Regions from separate parts of the Paenibacillus hamazuiensis genome, predicted to be linked through region 2. Evidence: riboswitches for the same ligand, from Rfam matches in the RefSeq annotation. Region 2 holds a riboswitch; each other region holds the start of a gene.

Region 1 (5,780 bases), 650 kb from region 2:
CGGCTAACCCCTTCCGAAACTGTCATTCTTGCCTCATAGCATCAGTATGGGCAGAACCGGAAAGGGTTAAACCTATGAATCTATCATTTTTTTCGGATTGCTAGAATGTGCCGGTCGATGCCCGCCAGATCCGGGATGATCCGCAGCTCATCCCAATCCGCGGCCTTGCCGAGCATGTCGGCGATTGCGGGCGCCTGACCTTGGCCGTACTCGAACGCGACAAGCCGCGGCATACGCGGAAGCTGGGGCAGCTGCTCCGTCAGCCGGCGGTACGGGTCCAGCCCGTCGACACCGCCGACGAGCGCGGTCACGGGCTCGTGCAGCCGTACCTCCGGCTGCAGCCCGGGCAGCTCATCCGCCGCAATATACGGCGGATTCGAAACGACTGCGTCCAAGGCGACCCGTCGTTCGATGAACGGCATGAGCAGGTCTCCTTGGACGAAGTTGATGCGCGCCGTCACGCCGTGGCGCGCCGCATTGCGCCGCGCGACCTCGAGCGCGGCGGCGGAGATGTCCGAGCCGGCGAAGCTCCAGCTCGGGCACTGCACCGCGGCGGTGACGGCGATCGCGCCGCTGCCGGTGCCGATGTCGGCGACGAGCGGCGCGCCGTCCGGCCACAACCCGCGTCCGGCGCGGACGACCGCCTCGACGAGCAGCTCCGTCTCGGGGCGCGGGATGAGCACCGCCGGCGTGACCTCGAAGGGGAGCCCGTAAAACTCCTGCTCCCCTATAATATACTGCACCGGCTCACCTGCCGCCTTGCGCCGGAGCATTTCCCGCCATGCTGCCTCCCGCTCCGGCCCCGGTGCGAGAGGCTCGCTCCAGCGGAGCAGCAGCGCGGTCTTGTCCAGCCCGAGCAGGTGCATCAGCAAGAGCTCGGCACAGCCGGCGGCGTCCTGCACCCCCGCCGCCCGTAAAAAAGAAGAAGCCTCTGCGAAGGCTTCCCGAATGGTCACTGTCTGTCCGTTTTCCCGTACTGTACGCCGATCGCTCATCGCGGCATCGCCTCGGTCCCGGCCGTCTGTCATACGGCCTCTCCTCTTTCATCCAGACCTTCGGTTTGCGCCGCTATCGTGAGCGCTCCGATGATTTCTTCCATATCGCCGTTCAGCACCGCATCCAGCTTATGCAGCGTCAGGCCGATCCGGTGATCGGTCACCCGGCTTTGCGGGAAGTTGTACGTGCGGATCCGTTCGCTGCGGTCGCCGGTGCCGACCTTGCTTTTCCGCTCGCCGGCGTATTTCTCCTGCTCTTCCTGCAGCTGCTTCTCGTAAATCCGCGCGCGCAGAACCTGCAGCGCCTTTTCCTTGTTCGAGTTTTGCGATTTGCCGTCCTGGCACGTCGCCACGATCCCCGTCGGAATATGCGTCACGCGCACGGCCGACTTCGTCGTGTTGACGGACTGACCGCCCGCACCGCTGGAACAAAACGTATCGACGCGAATGTCGTTTTCGTTGATTTCGATTTCGACTTCCTCCGCCTCCGGCATGACCACGACGGTCGAAGTTGAGGTGTGGATACGCCCTCCGGATTCGGTCACCGGAATCCGCTGCACGCGGTGAGCGCCGCTCTCGTATTTGAGCTTGCTGTAGGCGCCTTTGCCGGTGATCATAAACACGATTTCCTTGAATCCGCCCAAATCGCTCGCATTCATGTCCAGCACTTCGGTTTTCCAGCCTTGGGAATCGGCATATTTCGTATACATGCGGTACAGATCGGCCGCGAACAGCGCCGCCTCGTCTCCGCCCGCCGCGCCGCGGATCTCCACAATGACGTTTTTGTCGTCGTTCGGGTCTTTCGGCAGCATCAGAATGTGAAGCCGGTCCTCCAGCTGCTGCTTGCGTTCGGACAACTCGTCAAGCTCCATCTTCACCATCTCGCGCATCTCGTCGTCGAGCTTCTCGCCTAGCATCTCTTTCGCCGCATCCAGCTGCTGCACGACGCTTTTATATTCGGTATAAGCTTCGTATGCTTCCTGCATATCCGACTGCTCCTTCGAATACTCGCGCAGCCGCTTCGGATCGCTCGCTACATCCGGATCGCACAGAAGTTCGCTCAGCTTTTCATATCGGTCGGCCAATGCCTGCAATTTATCCAACATGTGGATTCACCTCCTGTTGCTCATTCTATATATATTATACATGATCCGTTAAACGTTAAAACGGAAGTGCATGACATCTCCGTCCTGCACGACGTATTCCTTGCCTTCCAGACGGAGCAAACCTTTTTCTTTGGCCGCGTTCATCGAACCGCTTCCGACCAGATCCTCGTAGCCGACCACTTCCGCACGGATAAAGCCGCGTTCGAAATCGGTATGGATGACGCCTGCCGCCTGAGGAGCTTTCATGCCTTTGCGGATCGTCCAAGCGCGCACTTCCTGTACTCCGGCCGTAAAATACGTGTACAATCCGAGCAGCTTGTATGCCGCGCGGATGAGCCGGTTGAGGCCGGATTCCTGAATGCCGAGCTCCTCCAGGAACATCTCCTTGTCTTCGCCTTCCAGCTCGGCGATTTCCGCCTCCACCTTGGCGCTGATCGGAACGACCTCGGCGCCTTCCTGCGCCGCGTATTCGCGCACCTTCTGCACATACGGATTACCGTCCGCATTCGCCACTTCCGCTTCGCTGACGTTCGCCGCATACAGCACCGGCTTCATCGTGATCAGATGCAGATCGCGGAGGAGCAGCTTCTCTTCGTCGTCCAACTCGACGCTGCGCGCCGGCTTGTCGTTATAGAGCGCCTCTTTGATACGGTCCAGACATTCCACTTCCTGAGCGTATTTTTTGTCGCCGCCCTTCATATTTTTCCGCGAACGCTCAATACGCTTTTCAACGGATTCGATATCCGCCAAAATCAGCTCCAGATTGATCGTCTCGATATCGCTGATCGGATCGACCTTGCCGGAGACGTGCGTGATATTCTCATCCTGGAAGCACCGCACCACATGCACGATGGCGTCCACCTCGCGGATGTGCGCGAGAAATTTGTTGCCAAGCCCCTCGCCCTTGCTTGCGCCCTTCACGAGCCCGGCAATATCTACAAACTCGAACGCCGTCGGCACGATGCGGTTCGGCGTGACGATGTCGGCCAGCTTTTGCAGCCGCTCGTCCGGCACCTCAACGACGCCTACGTTCGGATCTATCGTACAGAAAGGATAGTTGGCCGACTCCGCCCCCGCCTGCGTAATCGCATTAAACAACGTCGATTTGCCCACGTTGGGAAGTCCGACAATACCACATGAAAGCCCCATATATTTAACAACTCCTCAAGTTTCAATAACGTCAAACACAACTATTATACATTTGCTCTTCTCTTTTCACAATAAATCTATCCATTTCCTTTCCAGGTGCGTTAAAAAAGCCCCGCCACCCGAATCAACGGTATGCGGAGCTTGCAAATAAGTTACTTGAACATACGTTTGGCCTGAGCTTCCTTTTTCTTGCTGAAATGCGTCTCCACCTGCTTTTTCAGCACAAATGCCCTGAGCGAATTCGCTTTGTCCCCGCTTAATTCGACGTATTTGGCGCCATAATAAACACCGCCCTGAGACGGTTCCTTGCGGATAATTTCGGCAATGCACGGAATCGGCATTCCGAGGTCCATCTCGATTTCAATTCGCATCTGCGGGTCCAATTGCACCTCGTGCCCCACCGTAAATCCAAGACCGCTTACACTGATATTCTCAATATTCAGCATAATGTCTTCATGTAGACCGCCAGCGGACGGCTCGGGAGAAATCAGCGAGCGGATGCGGCCTTCCTGCGATACCGGAACGCGGGGATGGTCCCTTTTTTCGGCAAAACGTTTCTGATTGCTCGGCGGATTGATGAACATTAAGGCTCCATGGTCTTTGGCAACGACGGTCGAACCGAACATGTAAATTCCGCCCGGCGAATAAACGGTTAATTTGACGCTGTCCCCAAGCTCGAATACGTTATAGTTGTTCAGTTCAACTTCAAGAATATCGCCTTCGGCGTACGACAATACTCCTGTGGACACATAATCGTTTTTCTCTACCACCGTTCGGCTGTTCAGCAAAATTCCAGCCGGACTTTGATATTTTTCCGGGGCAAACTCAAATTGGGCTTTTTTTCTGAACGCAGGCATCGACCTCATTACCAAAACCACCCTTCCTTATCGATATAGGAAAAAAGCCGCCTCCGGAATCGCCGAAGACAGCTTTGCACCGCCTCATGTACAGTACGAGCATACAGCACACGTTAACCCGGCAGCCAGGCTGTCATCGCTCCTCAATTGGAACCTTAGACCCTTTGACTTTGCGTCCTTGCCTTTCGGCAAGTTTGCTATTATCGGTATCTATATAGGTAATTGTTCCTATGAATATAGACTCAGTATATCGAGAAAAAAATCCGTTTTCAATAGGTTTTCAAACAATTTACATTGTTTTCATAATGACCGGATACAGTTTCGTTGCTTGAGATTCTACCCACAATCCCCTACAATAAAATGTGAATAATCCGCCGTTTATCCACAGGGTTATCCACAACATGTTAACAACGAATGCATGTTCGTTTCGTATCCACTATGCGTCCAGAGGTGCCGTTTTGCAGATACATACACATGAAATGTACATGAGGGAAGCTATAAAGGAAGCTCGTTTGGCGGAAGAAAAACAAGAGGTGCCCATAGGCGCGGTTATCGTTTGGAACGATCAAATCATCGGGCGCGGCCATAATTTGCGGGAAACCGCCGCGGACCCACTTGCCCATGCAGAGCTGCTGGCGATTCGCGAAGCCAGCGAATACCTTAAGGCCTGGCGGCTGACGGATTGCAGGCTGTACGTTACGCTTGAGCCTTGCCCGATGTGTGCCGGCGCGATCGTGCAATCCCGAATCAGTCAAGTGATTTACGGAACTCCGGACCCGAAGGCCGGCTGCGCAGGAACGCTTATGAATTTGCTGCAGGAGGAAAGGTTCAACCATCGTACGGAAGTCATAAGCGGGATTTTGCAGGAAGAATGCAGCTCCATGCTGACGCAATTTTTTCGCCGGCTTCGCGGGAAGAACATCCCGTGATTCCGCAGACGGCATGTAAATGGTGCCAACGCCCATAAAAGATCTTTACAATCTCTTTATGATGTGATATTATTAATTTCGCTGCGCGCCCGTAGCTCAGCAGGATAGAGCGACAGTTTCCTAAACTGCAGGTCGTACGTTCGAATCGTATCGGGCGCGCCATGCAGCTCGCTATATGCTTTTCAAATCTTCGAGACGTGGCTCAGCTTGGTAGAGCGCTTGGTTCGGGACCAAGAGGTCGCAGGTTCAAATCCTGTCGTCTCGATACTTTTCAAGACAAGCAATCGCGGTCATATGACCGCGATTTTTTTATTTTAATAAAATTTGTATTTTTTATTTTGCTTTACATCTGTATGGATACATTCAGCCTCTACGACTGCGCTTTAGCGGTCCGGTATTCCTGAGGGGTAAGCCCAAAATGCTTTTTAAACACTTTGTTGAAATAATTCGGGTTTTGGTATCCGACCTCTATGGAAATCTCATATATTTTCATCGTGCTCAGCGTCAGCAGCTGTGCGGATTTTTCCAATTTGAGCCTGGTTATATATTCGCTTATGTTTTCTCCGGTTTCGAGCTTATAAACCCGGGACAGGTATGCAGGGTGCAGCCTCAATTGGTCGGAAATTTCCTGCAAGGAAATATTTTGCGACAAATGAGCCAATATATATTTTTGCGCTTCCTTCACAATGTTCGTTCTGGCCGTCCTTGACTCCTGCAAGGCGCTGGCATGAAACTTGCCGTACA
Region 2 (5,780 bases):
CTGCGCTTCGGATTATCTGTTCCGTTGACATTGCCAAGCTGCCGGCGAGAAAACCGGAAGAATCCAACGTCGAAGTCTCCGTTCGGGGAGCCAAAGATTGTTTTGTGGAAGAGTTGGCCACAAATGCCGCGCTTGTCCGCAAACGGATTAAATCGCCTTCGTTAGCCTATGAGCAAATCGTTCTTGGCGAACGTACCCAAACCCGGATCGGATTGATGTATATGTATGATATTGCCGATCCAAAGGTCATACAGGAAGTGAAACAGCGCCTGCAAAAGATAACCATTGACGGGGTATTCAGCGCTACGGAACTTGAAGAAATGATCGAACCGACATGGGCGCTATTTCCGCTTATGGCGTATACCGGAAGACCAGACTTTACCGTCAATTGTTTGATGAACGGAAGATTTGTTATATTGGTGGACGGAACGCCGGCAGCGCTCATAGGCCCCGCCAACTTAATGCTCCTGATCAAAACGCCGGAAGACATCCACTTTACAGCGTTATCCTCAACGTTCGGACAGATGTTGCGGTTGTTAGGTTTTTTCGTGTCGCTCATGCTTCCGGCATTTTGGCTCTGCCTGCTTTCTTATCATCAAGACCAACTTCCGTTTTATTTGCTTGCGACGCTGACTGTGAATCGTCTCGGAATCCCTTTATCTACCGGTCTGGAGATGTTTCTTGCCTTGATTTTTCTTGAAATGTTGCGCGAGGCCGGTGTTCACCTTCCTTCCTCTATCGGTTCGACACTTACAGTGGTAGGCGGTCTAATCTTGGGCGACGCAGCCATTCGGGCCGGAATTTTGTCGCCTGGCATCGTGATCATCGGCGCGATTACGCATGTATTCGGCGCAACGCTTACCAATCAAGCGTTAGGAGGTGCAGTAAGCATACTGAGAATCGTATTGTTTATATTTTCTTGCATTTTCGGTTTATATGGTTTTTTTGTGGGCGTATTTTTATTGCTGGTTTTGCTGGCGTCTCTCCAATCTTTCGGGGTCCCGTATCTGGCTCCGATGTCACCTCCGTATTTCAGAGACTTGCCGCATGCATTGTTTCGGTTACCAATGGCATGGAAGCGAAAGCGTCCGAAGATGCTTCATCCGATTGACGATACGAACCAGGGAGAACAGTCAAAATGAAAGGCGTGAAATTAACAGGAATCTTGATTGTTCTGCTCGTTATCACGACCGGTTGCTGGAATATGAAGGAAATTCAAAATATCAGTTATGTAACGGCTATCGGGTTTGATTATGACGACGGAAAGTACATTGTGTATTTGCAACTGATTGATTTTTCCAGCGTCGCCAAGCTGGAAGGCCAGCAAAAAGCAAAAGAAGCGCCTGTATGGGTGGGGAAAGGAACGGGCGCATCGTTTACGGAAGCGGTAAACCATTTATATGAGACGTCGCAACAAAGAGTGTTTTGGGGGCATGTTTCCGCGCTCGTGTTCAGCGAACCTATTTTGAAACAGAACAAATTTCAGGATGTAATGGATTTGCTGAACCGTTACAGGGAAATCCGCTATTTGGTTTGGGTTTTTAGTACCAAAGAATCAATTGAAAATATTTTCAACTCGACTCCTTTCTTTAATGAGTCCCCGATGATGTCCATTTTGCATAGCCCGGAGGAACCGTATCGGCAACGGTCGATCATCCCGCCAATCAGGCTGTATCAATTTGTTATGACGCTGAAAGAAGCTGCGCGCATGACTTACTTGCCTTCTCTGCGTATCGAGAAGAATCAGTGGGAAGTTAGCAGAAAAACGCATCCATTTTTGGAATATGCAGGTATAACCGTGTTTTGGAACAATCGGTACCATGGAGAATTGGATCCGGACGATTTGCATGGATTGCCCTGGCTGCATAAAAAAACAGTTCGCGTGCCGCTTTCTCTCGAACGCGGAAAATCGTTAGCGGCTGTTTTGGTCATGGAGAAGCCAAAAGTGCGCATCAGGCCGTCGGTTCAAGATCTTCGCGTTTATTTTGACGTCGAGCTGACGGTAAAAGCAGGCATTAACGAATTGCATCAGGAAATGTCCGAGAAAGAATTGATCGACTTGGCCGAACGAAAGATTGAAGAACAAATCCGCCATACTTACCGGAAGGGTTTTGAGCGAAAGGTCGATGTTTATAGTCTCGGCGAGTCGTTGTTTCGACGCTATCCCACGGTATGGCACCGGATTGAAGACGAAAATCATTTTGTGCTGCATGAGGATTCTTTACGAAACATACGAATCCATGTTCAACTGACCAATACGGGGAGGTACAAGTTAAAGCCCAGTCAAGCCTAGATGTTGAAAATTCCGATTTTCAAATGATGGATTCGCGGCGCGATTGATACATCCGATCAATCGCGCTTCCACGTCGGCAGCAATGCCGTAACCATTTTACATCCATCAAGCTTTCTCTCTGAAGACAACCTCCTATTCCATTTCGGACAATTTCGTATCGGATTCCATCCATAGCAGTTCCTTGAACAAAAAAGCAACAAACTCTTCTTCAAGTCCCATGTTCCAAGCTGTCGCTATACATTCGAGCAGTTGCTCCTTGCTAAGCAGCCTCGTGGCAACCCTCCCCCTTATTTCTCGCATTCCATTCTCAGTCTGTTGACTTACGTTTTCCAATAGTCGAGTCATTCTTGTAATCTCCTTGGAAAGCTGGACCACTTGATTATGGCTCAAGCCGATTTCCTGCCGCTTCCCATACAATACGGTCTGCGCAGCGATCATGAAATGATGCATGACTTCTGACTCCTTTTTATCGAATATTGGCTTAAAGGAATTTGTGACAAAATAAACTCCGTGGAAAATTATATCGCAAAGATTTTCAAGGTACAATCAATTGAATAGACTGTAGTTTAAGAGTACTCCATCCCTCCGACTGCTTTGACTACACTTTACTATAGAGAGGGGTTGTGAGGGACATTATGTCTACCTTTGCACAAATAGTCGGAGCAAAAATTCGCTTATACCGCTTGGAGCAAAATTTGACTCAGGAAAAACTAGCCGAATCGATCGGCATGGCCGCGACATATCTTGGTCAGATTGAACGCGGCGAAAAAAACGTCAAACTTCAAACGATTGAAAAAATTGCTTTGGCATTACATATGAGCGTATACGATTTATTCAGCGACGAGAAAGAGTCCTATCTGCAACAAAAAAGATGGTTATGGGCCAGCATTCTCTTATTGCTCAAACACAACGATGCCAAACAGCGACAAGCGTATCGTATTTTACGGGAACTGTTGGAACCGGCAACCGAAGATTCGTAAAAAGTGATTCAAGCTATGAAAAAAGCAAGCGGTTGGGACGATCTGAACCAACCGCTTGCTGCTTATTTACCGCGATTCTCTATGTTAAATGGCAAGTCTTTACCGATTTTTTGGATAAATACGGTTTCTTAGGAACACCCGTTTGGAAGGAGTTGGCGCTTTTTGCGCGAATTATTGGGTATAAAGAAGGATTTTGTCGTAAATGATCTAACTTCATTCAAAAGGGGGAGGTTCTATTCGTAGGTCCTCAGGCTGATCCCTTTCTTTCAGGATCATAAAAAACGAAACGGCAAACCCATTGAAAAATGGGGGCGCAAAACTTCAGGCCTAAGGATGATATCTATGGTAGCTGGGTTGCCGAAATGATGCTTCCGAGCTCAAAGCTGCCCCAGATCGGGGTGGCTTCTTATTTTGATTCTCAGCAAAGGGAGTAGCCTCGATGCCGAATATTGAACAATTAATAGTACAAAACGATTTTTATCATGTGTTCCAGCCCATCTTGGGGTTTCCCGAAAAGAGAATCCTTGGTTACGAGGCCCTCATTCGCAGTAACTCCAACATGAATCCGGATCTTTTATTTCAGCGCGCCATGGAGCAGAACAAGTTGTTCGAAGTCGATTCTTTTTCAATTTTCCAGGCGATTTCAGCCTACTTTGAATTTCCGGGCTCACGTGAACATAACCTGTTGTTTATTAACATATTCCCTTCAACTTTGGTCTCGCCTTTATTTATCGACTTACTCGACTCCCTTGCCGAGCGATTCGAGCTATATAGAAACCAAATCGTATTTGAGATTAACGAGTCCATTTATGAGGGCCTCTTATGGAAAAGCGCTTCTTTCAGAGATGCCATCCGATTGCTGCGTGAACTGAATTTCCTGATAGCCCTGGACGATGTAGGAGATGGAACAACTTCTTTTCGAAATATTGTGGACGTCTCGCCTGATTTTATCAAAATCGACCGATTCTTTGCTTCTGACTTGAGTACATCCAGGAAAAAACAAAAAGTTGTCGCACTGTTTGCCGAGTACTGCAATAACGAGGCCAATCTGATCCTGGAAGGAATCGAAAAAGAAGAGGATTTGGATACCGCGCTGTCTTTGGGTATCAAGATGGGACAAGGCTATTTATTCGGAAAACCGAATCGGTTAACGTAAACGGTTGAACGTGAAGTCTCACCCGAACACGAAGGAGTAATCAGGATGCAGGATAAACTGAACTATTTCCGCAAAGCAACGCTCTCTTTAAAAATTTCAGAGTTTGAAGTTCCGCCCATGCAGGATTTGTTGATCATCGGAAAAAAAGCCCCGATCGGGCCGGAAGCGGTAAAGCGAATGGCGCAGGCGCTATCGCCGGAACAATTTACAATCGTTAAACTGGAGCACGCCAAAATTGAAGCGGTCTTGATTCGGAACTCCCTTCTTCAAATGTTGGACGAACGTTTGCTGATGCAAATCATAATGGAAGAAGCGGACCGGTTGATCAGCGACAACATGGTGCTTCGTTCCGAACTGAAAATTTCGGTATCGGTTCAGCGGGAGGTGGAGTTACAATGAAGGTGGCGGAATTCATGTCATCCCCCGTCTATACGGTTTCAACTGAAAGAAGCGTCCAGCATGTGTCGGATGTAATGAATGAACTTGAAATCGGTTCGTTGGCCGTCACAGATCATGGGACAATCGTAGGAATTATTACGTCGCGGGACATCCGCTCTTCCCACCCCAATCGGATTGCAGCCGACGCAATGACCCCAAGCCCGATCAGCATTTCGCCTGACCAATTTGCTTGGGAAGCGTTGGAATTGATGGAGCGGCATCGCATTGAACGACTTCTTGTCGTCCATGAAGATCGGGTACTCGGGATCGTGACCCGCGAGAAGCTTCAAATCAAACTGAACCAGCTCGTTGACCCTCTAACGGGACTGTACCGCGCACCTTATATCCAACATATCGGCGAACATTTTCTGAACCGTCGCCAACATTTCCGTTTGCTCTTTATTGATCTCAATAATTTCGGTGAAATCAACAAATTGCACGGGCATCCGGTAGGGGACGATTTTCTTGTCGAGTTCTCCAATCGCTTGCGTGCATTAACGAGCGAACAGGATTACGTATGCAGGTACGCAGGGGATGAGTTTGTTGTGATTACATGCCGGAATGAGCACGAGGCCTTGCAATTAGAAACTGCCCTGTCCCAACCCGTCGTCATTCATAACGTTACATTATCCGCATCGGTGGGAATCATAAACGGCTATCTCGTACCTGACTTTTTTTCGCTGCCTTTTCGAGAATTGATCAGCAGAGCCAGTCTTCTATCCACTTCTTTGAAGCAAAAATCTCTTGCATGATAGAAAACTCGACTTTTTGCTAAACTTGGGAGCGTAAAAAGCGTCAAGCATTCTGACACGCTTCCTCAGCGTGAACAGAAGGTTGGCGCTATTATTTTATTATGGATGGTTCAATCCTGTATATTTTTCTTCTCCCAAAGTCTTCTGAACCAGGCCAAACC
Region 3 (5,780 bases), 6.3 Mb from region 2:
AATACGGGATTATACGCTTCCGAAGCGATCGGCAGGTATGCGGGCATCCGCACCGTATGGCTGAAGGCGCTCTCGGAAAATCCGAGCGGCTCCTTCAAGGATCACGGGATGACGGCGGCCGTCTCGTACGGTCGGTCGCTCGGCTATCGCCGCTTTGCCTGCTCGTCGACGGGCAACACTTCCTCGTCGCTCGCGATGTATGCGGCATTCGCCGGGCTGGAATCGTACGTGCTGCTGCCGGGGCAGGGCATTTCCTTGAACAAGGTGCTGCAAACGCTGGCTTATGGAGCCAAGGTGCTGACGATTGAAGGGACTTACGACGACGGCGTCCGATTTTGCGAGGAACATGGCGAAGTACTGGGACTGTATGTGTGCAATTCGATCAATCCCGTGCGAATCGAGGGGCAAAAAAGCATCGTGTACGAAATCGCGCAGACGCTAAAGTGGCAGCTGCCGGACTGGATCGTGCTCCCTGGCGGAGCATTGAGCAACGCGACGGCGCTCGGCAAGGGGCTTGCCGATTTGCACCGGCTCGGTTTTATCGGCAAGCTGCCGCGGGTGGCGATCGTGCAGGCGGAGGGAGCGAGCCCGTTTCACCGGATGGCGCGGCGCGGGGATCGCATGCTTGTGCCGGAGCCTCGCCCCCATACCCGGGCATCCGCGCTCAACATCGGGCATCCGCCCAGTTGGAGAAAGGCGCTCCATTACGTCTTGGAGCAAACGGACGGGGTGACCGTGTCCGTCAGCGACGAGGAGATTATGGACGCGAAGGCGCATGTCGACGCGAGCGGCATCGGCTGCGAGCCGGCGTCCGCGGCGGCGGTGGCCGGACTGCGCAAGCTGGCGCGCGAGCGGTGCATCGATAAGGACGAAACCGCGGTTTGCCTGCTGACCGGCCACATGCTGAAGGATACCGATGCGCTGCGCGAATACCATATCGACGAAGCGTTCGGAGCGAGGCTCGCTAATCGCATCATGCCCGTCCGGCTTACCCCGGAGGAAGTAAGCCGCCATCTCGGCGAAATGTGACCCCCGGCCGCCGCAACGAAACACCGTTCGTATGGTTGCTTTCCTTTTACGGTTTCATTACAATAGAGGGAAATGCAAATTTTACGAATATGGGAGATGCCGCATGAACGTTAAAATTACAAGAAACGCAGCCAAGGTGCTGCTCGCCGAAATGGAAAAAGAAGAAAACAAGGAGCTGAAGGTGCGCGTCGTCGTGACGCATAAGCATGGCGATCACGCCCATTACGGCCTCGGCCTCGATACCCCGACGGATAAGGATGAAGTCGTTTCTACGGACAAGCAGATCGACGTCATCGTCGAAAAAGGCGAGCCGCTGCTTGACGGCATCAAAATCGACTACTTGTATTTGCCGCAGGAAGGCTTCGTCATTACGAACCCGAGCAAAGGCAACCACGGCGATCACTGAGATGGCTAAAAACGACATTCGGATTTGCGACAAATGCAAGCACATCAAGCTGAAAACATTTTTGCCGAAGCTGCAAAAAATGGCTCCGGACGCGGACATCAAGGTGGCGTGCAAATCGTACTGCGGGCCGTGCTCGCGGTTTGCGTTCATTTACATCAACGGCCGGTACATCACCGGGGCAACCGAAGACGAGGCGCTCGAGAAGGCGAAGAAATACGTGAAATAACGACGCAGGCTTACGGCTTTGCGTCTTTTTGCTTTTCGGCTTGTATCGCTTTATTTACAAAATCTTCATATCCCGCTCATCTTCCCGAAACATGCCGAAATTATGCTGATTGGAGTGCATTCGCATAATGATGGGGAGGGGCATTTAATGAAAAGATGGTTTAAAAAACGCAGATGGCTTATCGCAGCGCTGGCTGCAATGACGTTAGCCGGCGCGCAAATCGCCGGTGCGGAGGAAGGCGGCATGAAGGCGGTAGGCGTCAAATTCGGCTTATGGTCGAACGGGAAGGAAGTTAAAACGGACAAGGACCCGGTCATCATCGACGGCAGCACCTATGTGCCGCTTCGCACTCTCGGCGAAGCGCTCGGCAAGCAGGTCGAATGGAACGAGTGGACGCAGTCCATCCGGCTTAAGGATGTTCCTAAAGTAGCAGCCGTTCACGAGTGGAAAAACCCGTCCGAGCTCGCGGCCGGCATTAAAGACGGAGGATTTTCGGGCATGGTTCATCTGCCGAATGATCCTGCCGACGTATTTTACGTTGTGGAGGACCGCGGACCTAACGGAGAATTCGGTAAGGACAAGCTCCGCACCTTCCCTGCGGAAAACTTCGTGCCGCGCCTTCAAAAAATCAAAGCGTCGAACGGAACGATCGAGGTGCTGGAGACGATCCAGCTGCATCTGCCTGCCGGCAAAACGGACAAGGTCACGCAAAATGCCAATCTGACCGGCCTGCCGAACCTGGAAGGACCGGACGAGGTTCCGTACGACATCACCGGCTCCAAGCAGCTTGCTTACGATCCGGACGGGCTCGATCTGGAAGGCATTGCATATAGTCCTGCCGACGACACGTTCTGGCTGTCCGACGAATACCGCCCTTCGATTTTGCAGGTAAAACGTGACGGTACGATCGTCGGCCGCTACGTGCCGCAGGGGATGAAGGACGCTTTGGTCAAAGCCGGCGCACAGACGGAAATTTTCGATACATTGCCCGCCGTCTATGCCAAGCGGATATCGAACCGCGGCTTCGAAGGCGTCACCATCACTCCGGACGGCAAATATTTGTACACGTCGATCCAAAGCCCGCTCGCCAATCCGGACAAGAAAACCGGGGAAGCATCGCGTAACCTACGCATCTTGAAAATCGATCTGGCGACCAAAAAACCGGTCGGCGAATACTTATACATCGCGGAAAATGCCGGAATGTTCGCCAAAGTCGCGCAGAAGGATGTCGTCATCAGCGATCTGGCCGCTGTATCTGCCGACGTGCTGCTTGTCGACGAGCGCGACAAAAATTCCGGAGCGGATGTCCAGCTCAAGCGCATTTATAAAGCCGATTTCTCCAAGGCGACGAACCTGCTCGGCACGGAAACGAGTGAAAAGGATTTCGAAAAGCTTTCCGCCGATCAGCTCAAAGAGCAGGGGATCGTGCCGGTAGCGAAAGAGCTGGTTGTCGATATCGCGAAGCTCGGTTATCCTTACGAGAAAATCGAAGGGCTTGCGGTAATCGATAAAAATACGATCGCATTTGTTAACGATAACGATTACGGTGTGAACGGTTACGACGACAATGGCAAACTTCAAGTGAAAAATGTACCGACGCAAATGTACGTCATTCAGGTGAACGAAGATCTGTATGAATAAAGTTGCGGCATGCATATGGTAGGGTCTCAAGGAGAATCCGGCTCACGGGTTCTCCTTTTTACCTGTCCAGATGATTAAATTGGGTCTTTCGGCTCTGTTGATTTTTTATAAAATAGGTAATTGGAAATATCCCAATTTCCTGCCTCATCCCTTATTCTAATTATGGAGAAAAGTTTACAAAGTACGACAACATTCGCGTCATCCCGATAACGGCAGAACTGATGAAAATCAGCGTCGCAAAGCTACAGGGGCTAAAGTGCATCTGCGCAAAGCCAGCCAGCTACCGAAGGATGAGGGCTGCATGACCCTCTCCGGTTTATTTGGTTGATGCATGATATTTTTGAGGGAGATGAGGACATGCAGTTCGAACAAACGGTATATACCAAGGTGGGTTCTGACGAAATAGGAATCGTTCCTTCCGACGAGGGCCCGCAGCTCACGATCAATTGTGAAGTATATCCGCTGCGCGAGAGGTGCTGGGACCTTGAAATGGTGATCGGTAAAAGTCATTTCATATGCACTATCTATTGGAAGGGCGAGGTGAAGCTGTCGGTACGTTTGGACCGGGGGCACGATTTTTTTCTGAAGTTGTTCGGCTATTTGCAGGAAAGACTGGCCCAGCCTCATCTGGTTTAATTTGAAGAAATAAAGTAATCCCCCGGTAAGGCACTTATCTGGGCGAATGCACATACAATGTGCTATACGTTCAGAAAGCCTAATCTGGGAGGAAAAATCGTGGACCAAACCGCTTATTTGGAATCCGCATTGTTTGAACACCGTTTTTGGCTGCAAGTGCTCGGCGACCATGCCCGTTTCATTCTGAACGCCCTGCCGGTCAAAGAGCAGGCGGAGGCGGCCCGGGCCGCCGGCTTTATCGAAGCGTTCGACAGGCTGCTTGAAGCGGCGCGGGGTTCGGCGCCGGACATAGCCAGGCTAAACAGGGCGGCCTATGAGAAGGCTGGAGAAATTCGCGCCTTCAAGCTCCATTTGCTGCGCCGCCATTTGACGGAGCAATTTGATTTTAACTTGCCGCCTACGTTTGTCAACCATATGGTCAACGAGGTAGAGGAGTATTTGCGCGTTCTCGGTGCTCTTGTTGCCGGAGAACTACCGCCCTTATATCATGAAACCCACCACCATATCGTATGGCTGGTCGACGCAGTCGGTCATGCGGCTTCGATTGCCGGCAGCCTCGATTTTACGGAGAAGCGGCTTATTGAGATGAGCCAAACATTCGAGAAGCATTTCCAGGACTTTTATTTCAAAGCGGTGGAGCTTGCCGGATATTTGCGGGCGCAGATTGGCAAGTTTCCCGCCTTATCCCGGTTCAATAAGGAAGTGGAGCTGGAGATGGTGTTGTTCATGCAATTCCTTGGCGAGCTGGAGGAAATGGATTTGAAGCTCGAACTGCTCGGCACTTTATCGCCGCTCATGGCCGACCATATGTACCGCGAAGAATGTTATTACTTGACGAAGCTGTCTCTGGTATCGGAGATCAAGGCTCCTGCATGCGACCCAGGCAAGCCGAGAGTGGAGTAGTCCGTTTTTCGTATCGCACCGTCCCGGACAATACAGGTCCGGGACTGTTTTTTTTAAAATAGTGAAGCCTAAAATTTAGTAAAATTTTATTGTCGCATGAACCGGCATGCCTTTATAATTAAGAAGTATGAAATTACATAGTACCGCGGAACTAAGAGGGGGAGCCAACATGCGATTGATTACACGTTCGGATTTCGACGGCCTTGTATGCGCCATGCTGTTCAAGAAACTGGGTATGATCGACGAGATGAAATTCGTCCATCCGAAAGATGTGCAGGATGGATTGATTGAGGTTACGGAAAACGATATTTTGGCGAATGTGCCTTACGTACCGGGCTGTGGCCTCTGGTTCGATCATCATTCGAGCGAGATCGAGCGAACCGCCGAACAGGCTGGCGTGAAAGGCGAGGTGCGCGTCGCTCCGAGCGCTGCCCGCGTCGTCTATGATTACTACGGGGGAAAGGAAAAGTTCGGCGATATCGACAGCATCATGGAAGGCGTCGATAAAGCGGATTCCGCACAGTTTTCCAGAGAGGACATTTTGAATCCGAAGGGTTGGGACCTTCTTTCCTTTATAATGGACGCCCGCACCGGCTTGGGGCGTTACCGCGATTACCGGATCAGCAATTATCAGCTGATGGAGGAACTCGTCGATCATTGCGCGACGATGTCGATCGAAGAGATCATGCAGCTGCCTGACGTTCAGGAGCGCGTGAAGCGTTATTTCGAGCTGGACAAGGAATACCGCGAAATGCTTGCCAAATATACGCGGGTGGACGGCAATGTGATCATTACCGATCTGCGCGATGTGGACCCGATTTATCCGGGCAACCGCTTCATGGTTTACGCTTTGTACCCGGAACAAAACATTTCCATTTGGATCGTCGACGGCCGGAACAAACAAAACTGCGTGTTCGCTTGCGGGCACAGCATCGTCAA

Evidence for each region. A riboswitch is a leader RNA that binds a small molecule or an ion and turns the genes downstream of it on or off. The one in region 2 is predicted to bind cyclic di-GMP.
Region 1: another riboswitch for cyclic di-GMP. It lies ahead of MYS68_RS30230 (PilZ domain-containing protein); the one in region 2 lies ahead of MYS68_RS33355 (EAL domain-containing protein).
Region 3: another riboswitch for cyclic di-GMP. It lies ahead of MYS68_RS05340 (hypothetical protein); the one in region 2 lies ahead of MYS68_RS33355 (EAL domain-containing protein).

What each region holds. Positions count from the first base shown of each region.
Region 1 covers NZ_JALRMO010000001.1:6,896,956-6,902,735, reverse strand. Annotated here, with positions in the region: gene prmC (peptide chain release factor N(5)-glutamine methyltransferase) at 84-995, opposite strand; gene prfA (peptide chain release factor 1) at 1,025-2,101, opposite strand; gene ychF (redox-regulated ATPase YchF) at 2,150-3,250, opposite strand; gene MYS68_RS30230 (PilZ domain-containing protein) at 3,403-4,116, opposite strand; cyclic di-GMP riboswitch class I at 4,225-4,316, opposite strand; gene tadA (tRNA adenosine(34) deaminase TadA) at 4,509-5,036, shown strand; tRNA gene MYS68_RS30220 (tRNA-Arg) at 5,122-5,198, shown strand; tRNA gene MYS68_RS30215 (tRNA-Pro) at 5,228-5,301, shown strand; gene MYS68_RS30210 (response regulator transcription factor) at 5,407-5,780, opposite strand, start outside.
Region 2 covers NZ_JALRMO010000001.1:7,546,014-7,551,793, forward strand. Annotated here, with positions in the region: gene MYS68_RS33335 (spore germination protein) at 1-1,142, shown strand, start outside; gene MYS68_RS33340 (Ger(x)C family spore germination protein) at 1,139-2,293, shown strand; gene MYS68_RS33345 (hypothetical protein) at 2,426-2,743, opposite strand; gene MYS68_RS33350 (helix-turn-helix domain-containing protein) at 2,929-3,273, shown strand; cyclic di-GMP riboswitch class I at 3,552-3,635, shown strand; gene MYS68_RS33355 (EAL domain-containing protein) at 3,713-4,429, shown strand; gene MYS68_RS33360 (hypothetical protein) at 4,475-4,828, shown strand; gene MYS68_RS33365 (GGDEF domain-containing protein) at 4,825-5,619, shown strand; gene MYS68_RS33370 (GerAB/ArcD/ProY family transporter) at 5,730-5,780, opposite strand, start outside.
Region 3 covers NZ_JALRMO010000001.1:1,273,784-1,279,563, forward strand. Annotated here, with positions in the region: gene thrC (threonine synthase) at 1-1,029, shown strand, start outside; gene MYS68_RS05325 (iron-sulfur cluster assembly accessory protein) at 1,133-1,435, shown strand; gene MYS68_RS05330 (YuzB family protein) at 1,437-1,661, shown strand; gene MYS68_RS05335 (esterase-like activity of phytase family protein) at 1,809-3,302, shown strand; cyclic di-GMP riboswitch class I at 3,504-3,590, shown strand; gene MYS68_RS05340 (hypothetical protein) at 3,660-3,938, shown strand; gene MYS68_RS05345 (DUF2935 domain-containing protein) at 4,038-4,841, shown strand; gene MYS68_RS05350 (DHH family phosphoesterase) at 5,011-5,780, shown strand, end outside.